3 regions of the Mesorhizobium sp. P3_A8 genome follow, and region 1 is predicted to be linked to each of the others. Evidence: predicted binding sites of a transcription regulator. Region 1 holds the regulator's gene; each other region holds the start of a gene.
What was found. The regulator LexA, encoded in region 1, represses DNA repair genes until DNA is damaged. The targets are predictions, from matches to a motif close to TGTTCNNNNTGTGTTCNG.

Region 1 (3,277 bases):
ACACCATTGCGCGAAGCGCTGTCGCGACTGGAGGCCGAGCGCCTGGTGACGTCCATCAGCAATCGTGGCTTTGCCGTCGCTCCGGTTTCGCGCATCGAATTGGAAGACCTGTCGCGCGCCAGGTGTGTCGTCGAGCTGCCACTGCTCCAGGAATCGATCGAAAAAGGTGGCCACGATTGGGAAAACACCGTCGTCGCTGCGCATTACCGGCTGTCGCGCTGCAAGACCGCGGTCGACGATCCATCCGACGCGGTGGTCGACGAATGGGATGAAAAGCACGAGGCTTTCCACGCGGCCCTGCTCAGCGCGGCAGCATCGCCCTGGCTGCTGACCTTCCATTCCACGATCGTGGATCAGTTGCGTCGCCATCACCGTTTTCTCGGCCTGGCGCCAACGCTGCGGGCGGCCGCCGGCCTGCAGCATGGTTATGAGGAAGCCGTGGAAGCGTTGCGCCAGGCGGTCGCAATCGAACACCACACCGCGCTCATGGAGGCGGCACTGGATCGCAACATCGGGCGCGCGAAAAACCTGATGATCGCTCACATCGGCTATACGCTGCATGTCTATGTCCATGCCGGCGACGGCAGCATAAACAAACGGTAGCGCAACGAGGATCGTGGACCAAAGCCAGTGTGGCAATTTCTCGGTAAAGTTGGCATTTTGGCTTCGTTTCGTTCACGGCAGGCCAATGATCGGTGAAAGGGAGAAACACGCTCATCGAGCCTTATCGGCAACTGATGCCAGACCGCCGACTAGGATAGGCCACAGGCCATTAACCATAACAATTTCAAAGCCAGAGAGCGCCCCGCTGCGGCAGGCAGGCTTCGAACACGGCCCGCTGCCGGGCGCCAAATAATTTCAGCCGTCTTAACAAATTCACTAAACTTTAAACGGTTGCAGAACACAACTGGAACAGATAGTGTTTGTTCTGGGTTTGTTTTTCGATTCTGGTTCAGACCTTTTGTTCAAGCCTTGGGGGCTGCCATGCTGACGCGTAAGCAACATGAACTCTTGATGTTCATTCATGAACGGCTGAAGGAAAGCGGCATTCCGCCCTCCTTCGACGAGATGAAGGAAGCACTTGATCTCGCCTCCAAGTCAGGGATCCATCGCCTGATCACGGCGCTGGAGGAACGCGGTTTCATCCGCCGGCTGCCCAATCGGGCGCGCGCGCTGGAAGTTCTGCGGCTGCCGGATTCAATCGCGCCCGGCCTCAACGCGGCAAAGAAATTCTCGCCGAGCGTCATCCAGGGCAGTCTTGGTCAAGGTGGCCTTGGCCGCCAGATCAAGTCGGCGCCGTCGCGCTTGCCCTCGGCTGGCAATGATGACGATGCGGTTTCCGCCGTGTCGATCCCGGTGATGGGGCGCATCGCCGCCGGTGTGCCGATCGATGCCATCCAGCATCAGACGCATTCGATCTCTGTGCCGCCGGACATGATCATGGGTGGCGAGCACTATGCGCTGGAGGTCAAGGGCGACTCGATGATCGAGGCCGGCATCTTCGATGGCGACACCGTCATCATCCGCAACGCCGATACCGCCCAGCCTGGCGAGATCATCGTGGCGCTCGTGGATGAAGAGGAAGCGACGCTGAAGCGCTTTCGCCGCAAGGGCGCCTCGATCGCCCTTGAAGCCGCCAACCCGGCCTACGAGACGCGTATCTTCGGCCCCGACAGGGTCAAGGTACAAGGCAAGCTCGTCGGGCTGATCCGGCGCTACTGAGCAGGAGCGGCCGGCTTTTCGGGCTTGCGCCAGGGCGCCAGCCCCCTCGCCTCGCGTGAATATTTTCGCTGTGCGTGCCAGGGCCGATATGGTGTGTCCACCGAGAAGTTGACGGTTGGCGGACCGGTCGCCGATTGACGGTCGAAGAAGACGGCAGCACTGCCCTTGCGGGCGAGTTGCCGTTTGGTGACGACGAGAACCAGGGGATTGTGGCAGGCGTCGTAGCCGGTCGCGTCATTGACGACGATCAAATCGGCGAAACCGCAGGCTTTCCATGTGTCCTTGCGGTCTTCGACATGCGCGATGATCGCGCCGGACGGGTGCCTGGCGAGACAGACGCCGTCCGTGCAATAGAACGGCGCTCCCAGCGGCAGATCGACGGCATCGGCAATGTCGAATTGCCCATCCGCCTTGCTGAACATCTCCGGCACGACGATGGTTTCGGACGTCAGCGCGCGTTTCCAATTGTCGACGGTGAATTCGTTCGGACGAGCCCGGCTGACCGCGAGTTCTCCACCGCCGATCGGCAGCGCGACCAGCCGCGCATCTTCCGAGATCAGCACATCCGGCGTGCGTGTATCGGACACCGTCAACAGGCCGGCAAGCGCGAATGGCAGCGCTGCAAGCCGCAGCCAGGTCGTCGCCATCGTCGCGATGACCAGGGCGACGGTCACCAGCAGGACGGATTGCTGCGAGATCAGCCCGACCGCATCGACCGGTGAGCGTTCCGATATCCACGCCGATATCGCGATCATCGCCGTGAGACCCTTGCCCATCAGGTAAAGCGATGGCGCATCCAATCCGAACGGCATCAGCAACGCGCTGGCAACGGCCAGGAACATCACGACCGACACGATCGGCATGACGGCCAGATTGGCGAACAGGCTGAGCGGCGACACACGCTGGAAATGCCAGATGGCAAACAGCGCCGTGGCGCAGCCGGCGATGATGGAGGTCATGGCCAATCCGCCCGTCGCCAGCAGGAATTTTCGCGTGAGAAAGCTCGGCAGGGACCGCTTTGGCGGTGGCGGTCTTGCCTTTCCCGCATGGTGATCCGCCCAACCGGCATAGGCGCCAACCAGCGCAGCCGTGGCGGCGAACGACATCTGGAAGCTCGGGCCCACCACTTCGTGCGGCGACACCACGATGACGGCAATCGCCGAGATCGCCAGATTGCGCATGGTCAGCGCCGCGCGATCGAACAGGACGGCAATCAGCATCACCGCAAGCATGATGAAGCTGCGTTCGGCGGCAACGACGACGCCAGAAATGACGAGATAGGCGGCGATCGAGAACAGTGCGGCGGCAGCCGCATATTTCTTCACCGGCCGCCGCGCGGAAAAATCCGGAAACAGCGCGAAGGCGCCGCGCAGCAGCCCCATGATGGTGCCGGCGACCAGCGCCATGTGCAGTCCGGAAATCGAGATAATGTGATAGATGCCGGTGCGCCGCATCGCTTCGTTGATTTCATCGGGAATGCCCGCGCGGACACCGACGATCAGCGCTGCCGCGATCTCACCTTCAGCACCGCCGACAGTGGCCCTGATATGGTCGG
Region 2 (3,277 bases), on a different contig from region 1:
GATTTGTCGGTCAGTGGATTGACGTTGGCGATCTCCGGATCGCCGATGACGATCTGGTAGAAGGCGGCACTCGTTATGATCGTCTTGGGCTTGCCCTTGGCGACCTTGATCGACGCATTCTTGGTCGACGAGACATAGACGATGTCATTGTCCGCCTTGGCCGCCCCGGGCAGAGCAAGCATGCCGCTCGCAGCCACCGCAACCGCCATTGCCAGCGTGCGCACGAAGCGCGACCGGCCCGTCATTCGATATAGGGTACGCATCAACATTGCCCTGTCCCGTCCGGTCCCCACCGGCCTTTACTTCTGGTTCTGGTCCCGCGCAGGAACCTGATATTCCTCGGCCTTCGTTCCGCGCGTCACGATGATCGTCTTGAATTTCGGCTTCTCCGGCTCCTTGGTCATCGCATCGAACAGCGAACCGGCCGCGGCCTGAGCCTTGGCCGCCACCGATCCGCCGAAGGAAGAGATGGTGGTGACGCCGTCCTTGCCGTCGCCGCCTTCGCTGGCGGAGCGCAGCGACAGCGACAGCGTGCCGACGGTGCGGGCAAGCGCCACTTTCTGCGCGCCCTCGGTCGTCACCTCGATGGTCACGGAATTGGTCACCTGCGGCGTCGTCTGGCGCACGTCGGCGCCCTGGCCGACACTCAGTACCTTGGCGTCGGCGACGACAATCTCGGAGGTGATGGTCGAACCGGCCGCCCCTTGTGCGTTCTTGGCGACTTCCTGGATTTCGCCGGCATCGCGCGTCAGCACGACATCGACGCGGTCGCCCGGTGTCACGAAGCCGCCGACACCGGCGATCTCGTCGGTGCGGATGGTGACCGCCCGCATTCCGGGCGTCATCATGTTGGAGAGCGTTGCGCGGCCGTTCGGACCCGACAGCTTGGTCAGCAGCACCGGTTCGTTGACCTCGATCGGCGACAGCACCACGCGGCTGCCTTCGCCAAGCAACCCATCGATGGTGGGAAATGCCCCTTGTGGCAGCGAATCCTGCGGCCACGGGATTTCGCTGAGCTTGGCGCGGTCGAGTTCCATGCCGTAGCGCAACGGCGCGTTCGCCACCACGATGGTCTTGAACTCGATCCTGGGCGGTGCCGGAGCGGCGATCGACGCCGTCTTCTCCTCGGCATCCGGCTTGGCCTGGCTCTTGACCCAGAAATCCGCGGCAAAGATCGAGATCGCGCCGAAAACGGCGGCGATGCCGATCATCGTTATGGCCTTGCCCCTCACGCCGAAACCCCTGATGCCCGCAGTTTCTTATTATGTTGGGCTCACGCTAGGCCGCATTGTTAAAGAATCAGGAATCTTGTGCGGCTGCATTCGACCTATTTCCGCCCGCTTGGTTATCGAATGGTTTTAGGATAAGACGGGTCAAATCCCCGAACGTAACAGGAACCTCCGTCGCTTGGCGCCGCAAAGCGTGGCAGTATCGACGGGTGATTCGCAGCATCGGACCCGATGGCAGGCATGGACGACAACAACGATCTCTTCGGCAACATGGACAAGCAGCCACAGCCGGTTCGCACACCCGCGCGCCCGGCTGACCCGCTGGTGCAGGCCGCCAAACGTCCGGCCGCGACCAAGGATGGCAGCGAGGGCTATAGCGCCGCCGACATCGAGGTGCTCGAAGGCCTGGAGCCGGTGCGCCGCCGGCCGGGCATGTATATCGGCGGCACCGACGACAAGGCGATGCACCATCTGTTCGCCGAGGTCATCGACAATTCAATGGACGAGGCGGTCGCCGGCCATGCCACCTTCATCGATGTCGAGCTGTCGGCCGATGGCTATCTGGCCGTCACCGACAATGGCCGCGGCATTCCGGTCGACCCGCATCCGAAATTCAAGAAGCCGGCGCTCGAAGTCATCATGACGACGCTGCATTCGGGCGGCAAGTTCGACTCCAAGGTCTACGAGACCTCGGGCGGCTTGCATGGCGTCGGCGTGTCGGTGGTCAACGCGCTGTCGGACCATCTCGAGGTCGAGGTCGCACGCGGCCGTCAGCTCTATCGCCAGCGCTTTTCGCGCGGCGTCCCGGTGACCGGCCTTGAGCACCTAGGCGAGGTCCATAACCGGCGCGGAACGAAAATCCGCTTCCATCCCGACGAGCAGATTTTCGGCAAGGGCGCGGCCTTCGAACCGGCGCGGCTCTACCGCATGACGCGCTCGAAAGCCTATCTGTTCGGCGGCGTCGAGATCCGCTGGACCTGCGATCCCTCGCTGATCAAGGAAAAGGACCAGACGCCGGCAAAGGCGGAGTTCCATTTTCCCGGCGGCCTCAAGGATTATCTCAAGGCATCGCTCGGCGACGACTTCCAGGTGACGCGCGAAATCTTCGCGGGAAAAAGCGAAAAACAAGGCGGCCATGGCTCCCTCGAATGGGCGGTGACCTGGTTCGGCGGCGACGGCTTCATCAATTCCTACTGCAACACCATCCCGACCGGCGAAGGCGGCACCCACGAGGCCGGCTTCCGCAACGTGCTGACGCGTGGCTTGCGCGCCTATGCCGATCTCGTCGGCAACAAGCGCGCCTCGATCGTCACCTCGGAAGACGTCATGATCTCGGCGGCCGGCATGCTGTCGGTGTTCATCCGCGAACCGGAATTCGTCGGCCAGACCAAGGACAGGCTGGCGACGATCGAGGCCATTCGCATTGTCGAGACCGCGATCCGCGATCCGTTCGACCATTGGCTGGCCGACAATCCGCAGGAAGCCTCGAAGCTGCTTGAATGGGTGATTGCGCGCGCCGACGAGCGGGTGCGCCGGCGCCAGGAAAAGGAAGTGTCGCGCAAGAGCGCGGTGCGCAAATTGCGCCTGCCGGGCAAGCTCGCCGATTGCACGCAGAATGCGGCGGCCGGCGCCGAACTCTTCATCGTCGAAGGCGACTCGGCCGGCGGCTCGGCCAAGCAGGCGCGCGACCGCGCCAGCCAGGCCGTGTTGCCGCTGCGTGGAAAAATCCTCAACGTCGCCAGTGCCGGCAATGACAAGCTGGCCGCCAACCAGCAGATATCGGACCTGATCCAGGCGCTCGGCTGCGGCACGCGCTCGAAGTACCGCGACGAAGATCTGCGCTACGACCGTGTGATCATCATGACCGACGCCGACGTCGACGGTGCTCATATCGCTTCGCTGCTGATCACCTTCTTCTACCAGGAAATGCCGGGGCTGGTGCGTGGCGGCCATCTCTATCTGGCGGTGCCGCCGCTTTACTCGATCCGGCAAGGTGGCAAGGTCGCCTACGCCCGCGACGACGCACATAAGGACGAGCTTCTGCGCAC
Region 3 (3,277 bases), on a different contig from region 1:
CTGTGTCGAGATTCAGGTCAGGCCTAGTCGAGAATCGTGGGTTCCGAGAACCGGAACGGAGCGTAATTTGGGTACGTGATTACAGTTCTACTGCGACGCAGTAGAACTGGGAAGCGTAGGAAGCCGCCATTCGCAGGTCGGCCTCACCTGAATATCGGCACAGCCTACTCGGCCGCCTCTTCGAGCTTCTCCATATCATCATCCGACAGGCCGAAATGGTGGCCGATCTCGTGGATCAGCACATGGGTGACGATGTCGCCCAGCGTTTCTTCGTTTTCGGCCCAGTAGTCGAGCATGGCGCGGCGGTAGAGCGTGATGCGGTTCGGGCCTTCGCCGGTCTGCGGGTTCCAGCGCTCGGCGATGCCACGGCCCTCGAACAGGCCGAGCAGGTCGAAGGGCGTTTCCAGCGACAGATCGTCCATGATCTCGTCGGTCGGGAATTCCGCGATCTGGATGACGATCTCGCCGGTCAGCTTGCGAAAGTCCTCCGGCAAATGGGCGTAGGCCTCCAGTGCCAGGAACTCGAACTCCTCCATCGAGGGCGCGAGTTCGCTATGCCAGGTGCGGGTTTTATAGATGCGGGCCATGCTTTGTCCTTTGAACCCGGCATATAGGCTTTCGCGCCGGTCGAGGCAAATGAAGCGGCAATTCTCGCCGCAGCGCCTTTGCCGCGGCCGGGGAATCGCGTAGGGGTCGGTTCCGGCCATCTCTCAGGAGTTCTCATGCCGGACCTTTCCACCATCGGACTTTTCGCCATTGCCTGCCTCGCGCTGACCGCGACGCCGGGGCCAGACATGCTGCTGATTGCGTCACGCAGCGCCAGCCAGGGACGCGCCTCGGGCCTGGCGACCTATGCCGGCATCGCCGCCGGCACCTATTGCCACGCGCTGGCCGCCGCCTTCGGCCTGTCGCAATTGTTCCTGGCAGCGCCCATCGCCTACGACATCGTGCGCTATGCCGGCGCCGCCTACCTCGCCTGGCTCGCCTGGAAGGCATTCCGTTCCGACGGAACGGCTTTTGCCCCGGTCGCCGGCCTGCCACGCTATTCGCGCGGCCGGATTTTTCGGCAAGGCCTGCTGACCAATCTGCTCAACCCGAAAATGGCGCTGTTCGTGCTGGCGCTGTTCCCGCAATTCGTGCGCCCTGAGGCCGGTTCCGTCGCCGGCCAGATCCTGCTGCTGGCGACCGTGCTCAATCTGATCGGGCTGGTGGTCAACGGCCTGGTCATCCTGACCGCCAGCCGGATCGGAACGGCGTTGTCGAGGCGAACGCGGTTCCAGCGCGCACCGCAGGTCCTGCTCGGAACCGTGTTCGCGGGTCTGGCCGCACGGCTGGCTCTTGGCGGCCAGCGCTAGTTTTCAGCGCAGAAAGTTGACGGGGTCGTTGTGTTGACGAGCCAGATGCGTTGGCGATTGGCGAAGAAAAGCCCATCGGTTCGTCATCCACGGGCGGAGCAAGAAGCGCAGCGACGCGGCGCAGACCCGAGGATCCATGCCGGGACTCTTGAGCGCCGCAACGGTGCAGAATTCTGCTCCGCTGCACTCCACAGTCGAGGTCGCGGCATGGATCCCAGGGTCTCCGCGACGCCGCTGCGCGGCTGCTTCGCCCTAGGATGACGAAATCACGGGATGCTGCGATCTACCCATACGCTGGGCTCGTGGCCACCTCACTGAGGAATAAATTCCTTATGACTCTGCTTGACTCTTCTGCTGCCCTCTGGAATCTATAGGAACATAACAGGAACAATTGTGAGTGGACACTGACCGTCATGGCGATATCAGCCGTGGCGCGGGAAACTGTTTTTGCCCTGCGCCGCCAGATCGCGAAAATCGAGGGAACGCTGCCCGAACGCCTGCAGGCGCCGGCTGGCGCACTCCTTGATGCTGATGTCAGCGCCGATGTCGATCTCACGATCGTCCGGCGCGGCATTGCGGCGGCCTTGCCGGATGCCTTCCTGCCCATCGGCGTCGAACGGCTCGATGCCGCCCTGAGCGGCGGCCTGCCGAAAGCCGCGCTCAGCGAAATCCATGGCCTGGAAACCCGCGATGCCGGAGCCGTCGCCGGTTTCGCCCTGTCGCTCACCAGCCTGATCCTCAAGCAGGCGCAAGGGCTGCCGGTGCTTTGGATCGGCACCACGGAAATCTTCCGCGAGGCCGGCTTTCCCTATGCCAGGGGGCTGCAGGCCTCGTTCGGCATCGAGCCCGGGCAATTGCTGTTTTCCGAGGCGCCAAAGCTCGTCGACGCACTGTGGGTCGCCGAGGAGGCCGCCCGGATGACGGCGCTCGCTGCCGTTATCCTGGAAATCCGTGGCAACCCGCAGCGGCTGGACCTGACAGCGACGCGCCGGCTGCATGCCAGGGCGCAGGCTGCCGGCCGCCCGGTGTTTCTACTGCGGCAGGCCGCCGCGCCCGAACCGACGGCAGCGCCCGTTCGGCTCATCGTCTCGTCGGCGCCGGCCACGCCACGCGCCACCATCGCCGGGCCGCTCGCCGGTTCGATCGGCCGCCCCGCCTTTACCATCACCATCGGCAAGAGCCGCACGGCCCTGCCTGGACAATTCACACTGGAGTGGAACCCCGATGAACGCGCATTCGACGAAAGAAGGGGCCAGAAACAACGGACAGAGGATCCTGTCGCTGTGGTTTCCCTATCTGGCGGCCGAAAGGATCCTGCGGCAGCGTCTGGGGCGGTCATGGCGTTCCCGGCCGCCGGATCATCCGCCGCTGGTGGTCAGCCATCGCCAGGGCAACGCGCAGCGCATTTCGGCCCTCGACGAGCGGGCTGAGGCGCTGCACCTGAAGCGCGACATGGGCATCGCCGATGCGCGCGCCATGCATCCGTCGATCGATATCGTCGAGGCCGATGCGGAGGCCGACCGGCGCCTGCTCGAAGGCCTGGCCGACTGGTGCGACCGCTACACCCCGCTGGTGGCGCTGGACGGCGCGGACGGCCTGTTCCTCGACGTCACCGGCTGCACCCATCTGTTCGGCGGCGAACGCGCCATGCTGGACGACATCCTGTCGCGCTTCTTCCATCAGGGTTTCGATGTCCGCGCCGGCCTTGCCCCGACACCGGGCGCGGCCTGGGCGGCGGCACGCTTTTGCGGCGACCGCATCGTTGATGGCGGCGACGAGGAAGCCCTGCTCGCACCCTTGCCGCTCGCTGCACTGCGCATCGACCCGGCGACCCGCGCCAGCCTGGAAAGTGTGGGCCTGCGCACGGCGGGCGCCGTCATGGCGGCACCCCGCGCGCCGCTCGCCCGCCGCTTCGGCGCCAC

Region 2: the regulator LexA is predicted to act here: its motif matches at 1,382-1,399, upstream of parE (DNA topoisomerase IV subunit B).
Region 3: the regulator LexA is predicted to act here: its motif matches at 1,728-1,745, upstream of AC1DX4_RS30995 (ImuA family protein).

What each region holds. Positions count from the first base shown of each region.
Region 1 covers NZ_JBFUGI010000004.1:223,967-227,243, reverse strand. The annotation lists gene AC1DX4_RS11790 (GntR family transcriptional regulator) at 1-603, shown strand, start outside; gene lexA (transcriptional repressor LexA) at 985-1,722, shown strand; gene AC1DX4_RS11780 (ComEC/Rec2 family competence protein) at 1,716-3,277, opposite strand, start outside.
Region 2 covers NZ_JBFUGI010000009.1:300,779-304,055, reverse strand. The annotation lists gene AC1DX4_RS22460 (type II and III secretion system protein family protein) at 1-269, opposite strand, end outside; gene cpaB (Flp pilus assembly protein CpaB) at 300-1,232, opposite strand; gene parE (DNA topoisomerase IV subunit B) at 1,470-3,277, shown strand, end outside.
Region 3 covers NZ_JBFUGI010000017.1:106,547-109,823, reverse strand. The annotation lists gene AC1DX4_RS31005 (metallopeptidase family protein) at 165-587, opposite strand; gene AC1DX4_RS31000 (LysE family translocator) at 723-1,355, shown strand; gene AC1DX4_RS30995 (ImuA family protein) at 1,769-2,785, shown strand; gene AC1DX4_RS30990 (DUF6504 family protein) at 2,727-3,277, shown strand, end outside.